Regions from separate parts of the Rothia sp. 110740021-2 genome, predicted to be linked through region 1. Evidence: predicted binding sites of a transcription regulator. Region 1 holds the regulator's gene; the other holds the start of a gene.

Region 1 (3,412 bases):
CCACACGCTAACTCACTCAGACGACCTCACGAAAGTGCGGCGGGAACAATAATCGTTCCCGCCGCACTTTTGTCTGCGCGTTGAATTTCTGTATTTCTCAGACCGGCATACGCCCGACTAGTTCAGCGTCACGCCCGGCTGGTTCAGCGTCACGCCAGCCCCACACACCACGAAACCGCACGGTGTAGCGGCGCTACGCTATTCTTTTAGGTATGTCTACTGAGAACACACAGCCTACCCAGGCACCCGAATCTACCGAAGAAAAGGCCAAGAAGCCGGTTCCCGAGGAATTCTTCCGCCAGCCCTACTCCTTCGTCCGCCGCGGCGATCGCCTCACCGCGCGCCGTCAGAAGGCGTGGGACACCTACTCCCCCACCCATGTGCTGGACATCCCGCGCCTGCGCACCGATACTTCCGTAGCCCCCGAGGCGACTTTCGACCCGGTCAAGATTTACGGCCGTAAGGCGTACCAGGTCGTCGAGATTGGTTCCGGTCTGGGAGAGGCAATCGTGCACCGCGCAGTTGAGGTGCCCGAGGCAAACTTCCTTGCCGTTGAGGTGTACACCCCCGGCATCGCAGACCTGCTGCTGAAGATGGGTAACGCCGGCGTGGAGAACGTGCGTGTGGCTCAGGCGAACGCACCCGAGCTGCTCGACAACATGCTTGAGGAGAACTCCGTGGATGAGCTGTGGGTGTTCTTCCCGGATCCCTGGCACAAGTCCCGCCACCACAAGCGCCGCCTGGTGTCCCCGGCGTTTGCTGATAAGGTTGCGCGTGTGCTCAAGCCCGGCGGCATTTGGCGTCTGGCGACTGACTGGGAGGAGTACGCCCTGGTCATGCGTGAGGTTCTGGAGGCGCACCCCGACTTTGAGAACGTGAACCCAGGCGCCGGTGCGACCGAGGAGGATCCGCTGGGTGGCTGGGCTCCGCGTTGGGAGGGTCGTACTCTCACCAGCTTTGAGCGTAAGGCTCAGGAGGCGGGCCGCCGCGCGCACGATCTGACTTACCGCCGCAAGTAAGCGGAGCAGCGCTAGCAAGAGTTACCGCCATGTGATTTCCCGCCGCCGCGCAAAGTGCATACGTTAAAGAAGGTGAGGCTCCCCGATCATTCGGGGAGCCTCACCTTCTTGTGTGTGGGTCTAAGTGCATGCGGGCGGGGGTCTACCCTACCTCGCTCGCACAACGCTAAGACGCACAAGCCTATATGGGTGGCTGACTAGCGCAGATGGGCCAGAACAGCCGAGCCGTTTATCCTAGCCTAACAGGTTAACGCGGCTTACGGTAGAGAACCACCGCCGAAGAACGCCGACGAGGCGCCGGGCGGGTACCGCGGGCAATATGCACCACATCGCCACTGGTACCGGCGGCGAACACGCGCTCCGCCATGCCCAGCTTCACCTTCGCGTCCTCAACCTGACGCTGCAACGCCGCGATCTGCTCCTGTTGCTGCTCCACGAGGGATTCCAGCTCAATAATGCGGCGAATACCTTCCAGGGAGACACCCTCCTGCGAGAGCTGCTGAATCTGCTGCAGACGGTTCACATCACGCTGCGAATAGCGGCGCGCCTTACCCGGCGCACGCGAAGGCTGGACCAGGCCAATACGGTCGTACTGGCGCAGAGTCTGTGGGTGCATGCCGGCCAGTTCAGCCGCCACAGAAATCACGAAAACCGGGCGGTCCACACTGTGCAACGGCTTGCCGCTACGGGACTTAGATGATGATTCTCGAGATGCCATGGTTTACTTAGCCTTCTTCAACAGATCCTTACGCGGGTTCTCCTGCGGTGCCAGTTTTACGAATTTATCGAATGCTTCCTGCGCCTCTGCGCTCAGCTCGGCGGGCAGCACAATCTCCGGGATGACCAGCAGGTCGCCGTCGCCGCCCTTAGCTTTGAAGCCGCGGCCCTTAGCGCGCAGTCGGCGGCCGACCTGGCCGGGTGCCAGGCGCAGCTTCACGGTGGATGCGTCGGGCAGGGGCACCTCAATCACTGCGCCGTCGACAGCCTCGGCGAGGGTGACGGGTGCGCGCAAAATCAGGTTGTTGCCCTCGCGGGAGTACAGGGAGTCATCGGAGACGCGCACGGTGACCTTCAGGTCGCCGCCGCGCAGACCCTTGCCGCGCAGGCGGACCTTCTGACCGTCCTTAATGCCTGCGGGGATGCGTGCCTCGGTGTGGGAGCCGTCCGGCAGGAACACAGTCACGGTCGCGCCGGTGTATGCCTGGGCGAGGCTGATGCGGGTGCTGGTAGTACTTTCTTCGGGTGCTGCGTGCTGTGCGCCGCCGAAGCCGCCACCACCCATGCCGCCGAAGTCTGCGCTGGTGAAGCCTGCGGAGCGTCGGGAGCCGCCGGCACTGCCACCGAAGAGGCCGCCGAGCAGGTCGTCAATGTTGATCCCTGCGCCGCCGTTGCTGAAGCCACCGAATGCGTCCGCGCCGGGGTAACCGGTGTAACCGCCACCGCCGAAACCCCCCATGCCAGATGCGCCGTAGCGGCGGATCTGGTCGTACTCTTCGCGCTGCTTCTTATCGGAGAGCACATCGTATGCTTCCGAGATTTCCTTGAATTTCTTCTCTGCTGCGGCGTCGCCGGGGTTCAGGTCCGGGTGGTACTTGCGGGAGAGCTTGCGGTACGCCTTCTTGATGTCGCTTTCGCTTGCGTCTTCGCTGACACCCAGTGCCTTATAAAAGTCGTCGGTTAGCCAGTTTTCACTTGCCATGTTGCGTTTCTCCTTCTGCGGTGATGCGCCGCCCTCCTCGGTTACGGGACGGCTAGCAGGGCACCACGTTCTTGTCTTAATGCTCTATATAAAAGTTTAGTCTACTTGACTCAATTTCGAAAGGGCTAGCCCAAAAAATAGCACCCCTACAAGCCTTTTAACCACCGCCACAGCTCGCCGAAACCCGCGCCAACACGGGCATAGCATCCCGGGCAAAACAGGCGCACCGGGCAGAACAGACGCGCCAGGCGGCCCGGGCAAATAGCTCAGGCAGAACAGCTCAGGCAAACAACAGGGCGGGCACTCCCCCATCAGGGAGAGCACCCGCCCGTCGTTAGTTATTCAGCCAATGCTTAGCCGACCGCCTTACGGTGCGACAGCCACAGCCACCTGAGCGGTACGAACCACGCGGTCGTTCACGCGGTAGCCGTAACGCAGAACCATGGAGACATGATCCTCGGCCACCTCGTCGGTGGGCTGCTGCAGTACAGCTTCGTGGATGTTCGGGTCGAAGGCATCGCCTACTTCACCGAAACGCTCCACACCCTGCTTGCTGAGCAGCTCTTCGAGCTTCGCAGCGATGGAAGCGAAGGGGCCGTCCTGCAGGTCGCCGTGCTTGCGTGCGGCGTCGATGTCGTCGAATACCGGCAGCAGTGCGCCGACCAGGTCACCGATTACGAAGCTTCGCAGCTGC
Region 2 (3,412 bases), on a different contig from region 1:
GGTGAAGCCTATTCAGTTTTCTGCAGAGCTTCCAATCTGCGAACCAAGCGGCTACGCCAGCGCGCGCACCGCCTCTAGGGTCAGTTCCTCATGTTTGAGGTGCACGGTGCCCAGCTCTGCTGGAACCTCCAGTTCACCCGGCACAACAATGACACGCATACCCGCCGCGGCCGCACTGCGCACACCCGAAGGCGAATCCTCAAGAGCCACGCACTGTGTCGGATTAACACCCAGGCGCTCGGCCGCCAAAAGATAAGGTTGCGGGTCCGGCTTGGGGTGTGTGGTTTCATCATTACCAATAACCGCTGAGAACGTACCCTCAGGTGCCGCATTTGCGGTGCGGCGAGCCACGGAGGTGGCTGCATTCGTGACGACTGCCGCCGGAATCTGCGCCTCGCGAACCTCCCAGAGGAAACGCTCAAGACCGGGCAGGAACTCGACCGGCTGGTGTGCCAGGGCATCGTGCACCTTGGTGACGAGTCGCTCGTTGATTTCTTCATCCGGTAGGTTTACACCGCGCTTACGTAGGCGGTCCAGGGTGAACTGCATGGATAGGCCCAGGCAGTCGAGGGTGTCCTGCGCAGTCCAGGCGCCGCCAAATTCTGCAGCGAGAGCAACCTTTGCGGCAGCCCATACGGGTTCGGTATCGACGAGGGTTCCGTCGTGGTCGAAGAGAATGGCGGCGGGAAAGATGTTCGTAGTCGTCATGCCATTAAGCCTACCGGTTTATTTCTGGGGTGAGCGTAGGGCAACGTCCCCAAGTGTCACCAAAAAATCCGTACCTGCGTTCTGGGGGTTCTTGGCGATAGTGAGCAGTGCATCAGCGACGTCCTCACGGGCAATCGTTGGGATGCCTGCAGTTCGCTCGACACTCGCCATGTCATATACCTTCACCCCACCCCTGCCGGGTTTATTGGTCAGCCTGCCCGGATGCGCATGTGAAATATACGGCTGATATTCGGCGACCAGGGCATCCGCCTTAACTCGGTCGGTGAAAATGCCGCGCATGATGACCTTGCATACTAGGCGCATGGGGAGTGATGCGGTCCGTACCGTATCGCCCACGCCGTATGCGCTCATCAGAACACAGTGCTTCACGCCTGCGCCCGCCACCGCCTCCATGATGAGAGGCAGACGATCCTGCATGAACGTGGAGGAGAGAAATTCTCGCACCGTGGCTTTCTGGCCCAAGATGCTAACCATCACGTCCTGCCCGGAGGATGCTACGGCGAGCTGCTCGGCGTCGTCCAGGGCTCCCGGAACGATAGTGAGATTGTGGTGCGCCCCCAAAAGCGCTAGGGCCTTGTTGGGGTTGCGTACGTAGGCGGTGACGGTGTGCCCGTCCTTCAGAGCTTTGCGGGTAAAGAGATAGCCGGTGCGGCCGGTTGCGCCTAGAACCAGTATTTTCATGTGGGTCCCCATTTCTGTCTGTGATTATTGTGGGAACTTGCAAGTACCCAATGTGGTCACTATAACAATAGGGCTTTTGGAAGGAGTTTATGGCTGGAGCCTGTGTTTTCGCCGCTTTATTCGTGCGAAGCGCCCATGGTTATTGCCGAAATTTTAATCTCCAAAACCCCGGTTAACCTATTGCGCAGAATAATTGAGTGTAGTAGACTCAAGTTATGTAATGCAGGGGCACATAGGATAAGCCCCCGAAATACGAAAGGAACATCATGGACAACAAGTTCACCACCAAGAGTCAAGAAGTCATCTCGGCGGCAAATACTAACGCTCAAACCGCCGGCAACCCCACTATTGAAACCGCGCACATCCTCAAGGCCCTCATGGACCAGCGTGAAGGCGTCGCCGTAGCAGTCCTCAAGGCTGCAGGTCTGGATGTGGACGCTATCTCTGAGGCAGCATCCGCTGAAATCAAGAAGCTGCCGAAGGCATCCGGTGCCTCCGCGCAGAACGCTTCCCTCAGCCGTGCCGCGCTCTCTGCTCTGCAGGCGGCACAGACCCGCGCCCAGGGCTTCGGAGATACCTACGTTTCTACCGAAATGATCCTGCTCGGCATTGCCAGCGGAACCGATAGCACTGCAACCGCAATGCACAAGCTCGGGGCTACCGCAGAGCTCATTGCACAGACCATCCCCAACGTTCGAGGAGACCGCACCGTGGACACCCCCGACCCCGAAGGCACCTTCCAGGCGCTCGAAAAATACGGCACCGACCTGACCGCCATCGCCCGCGCAGGCAAGCTAGACCCAGTCATCGGCCGCGACTCTGAGATTCGCCGCGTCGTGCAGGTGCTCTCCCGCCGCACCAAGAACAACCCCGTTTTGATTGGTGAGCCCGGTGTCGGTAAGACCGCCGTCGTGGAAGGCCTGGCGCAGCGCATGGTTTCCGGCGACGTGCCCGAATCTCTGCGCGGCAAGACCCTCATCAGTCTGGACCTGGGCTCCATGGTCGCAGGCGCAAAGTACCGCGGTGAATTCGAGGAACGCCTGAAGGCAGTCCTCGAAGAAATCAAGAAGTCCGAAGGTCAGATCGTGACCTTCATCGACGAGATTCACACCGTCGTCGGTGCTGGCGCATCCGAAGGCTCCATGGATGCAGGCAACATGCTCAAGCCCATGCTTGCCCGTGGTGAGCTGCGCCTGATCGGTGCCACTACCCTGGATGAGTACCGCGAGAACATCGAGAAGGACCCTGCCCTGGAGCGCCGCTTCCAGCAGGTGTACGTGGGCGAGCCCAGCGTAGATGACACCATCGGTATTCTGCGTGGCCTGAAGGAACGCTACGAGGCACACCACAAGGTGCAGATTGCTGACTCTGCACTGGTTGCAGCAGCAACCCTGTCCAACCGTTACATTCCCTCCCGTCAGCTGCCGGACAAGGCAATTGATCTGATCGATGAGGCCGCATCCCGCCTGCGCATGGAAATTGACTCCGCACCGGAGGAAATCGACCAGTTGCGCCGCGCCGTGGACCGCCTCACCATGGAGGAACTCGCGCTTGCCGGCGAAACCGATCCCGCATCCGTGGAGCGTCTGGAAGCGTTGCGCAAGGACATGGCAGACAAGAAAGAACAACTCGACTCCCTCAACGCCCGTTGGGAAGCCGAGAAGGCGAACCTGAACCGCGTGGGTGACCTCAAGACTGAGATTGACGAGCTGCGCTCCCGCGCCGAGGTGGCACAGCGTGAAGGTAACCTTGCTGAGGCATCCCGCCTGCTCTACGGCGAGATTCCCGCAAAGCAAGCCGAACTGGAGGAAGCACAGCGTGCCGAGGACCGCGCTAAGAACGAATCCATGGTCTCCGAAGAGGTCACCGCAGACGATATCGCTGAGGTTATCTCCTCCTGGACCGGTATTCCTGCAGGTCGCATGATGCAGGGCGAATCTGAGAAGTTGCTCGAAATGGAGAAGCGCATCGGTGCCCGCCTGATTGGTCAGGAAGACGCAGT

What was found. Region 1 encodes HspR, which represses chaperone genes until heat shock. Its sites were predicted from a motif close to AAGTTGAGTCNNNNNGACTCAACTT; they were not measured.
Region 2: clpB (ATP-dependent chaperone ClpB) is a predicted target of HspR. The motif match lies at 1,601-1,625, and genes of this name have one in related genera.

Annotation. Positions count from the first base shown of each region.
Region 1 is NZ_JBSZFE010000002.1:292,134-295,545, forward strand. Features, by position in the region: gene trmB (tRNA (guanosine(46)-N7)-methyltransferase TrmB) at 213-1,019, shown strand; gene ACUXHH_RS07175 (heat shock protein transcriptional repressor HspR) at 1,267-1,737, opposite strand; gene ACUXHH_RS07180 (DnaJ domain-containing protein) at 1,741-2,718, opposite strand; gene ACUXHH_RS07185 (nucleotide exchange factor GrpE) at 3,085-3,412, opposite strand, start outside.
Region 2 is NZ_JBSZFE010000001.1:277,681-281,092, forward strand. Features, by position in the region: gene ACUXHH_RS01225 (HAD family hydrolase) at 52-708, opposite strand; gene ACUXHH_RS01230 (NAD(P)-dependent oxidoreductase) at 727-1,410, opposite strand; gene clpB (ATP-dependent chaperone ClpB) at 1,677-3,412, shown strand, end outside.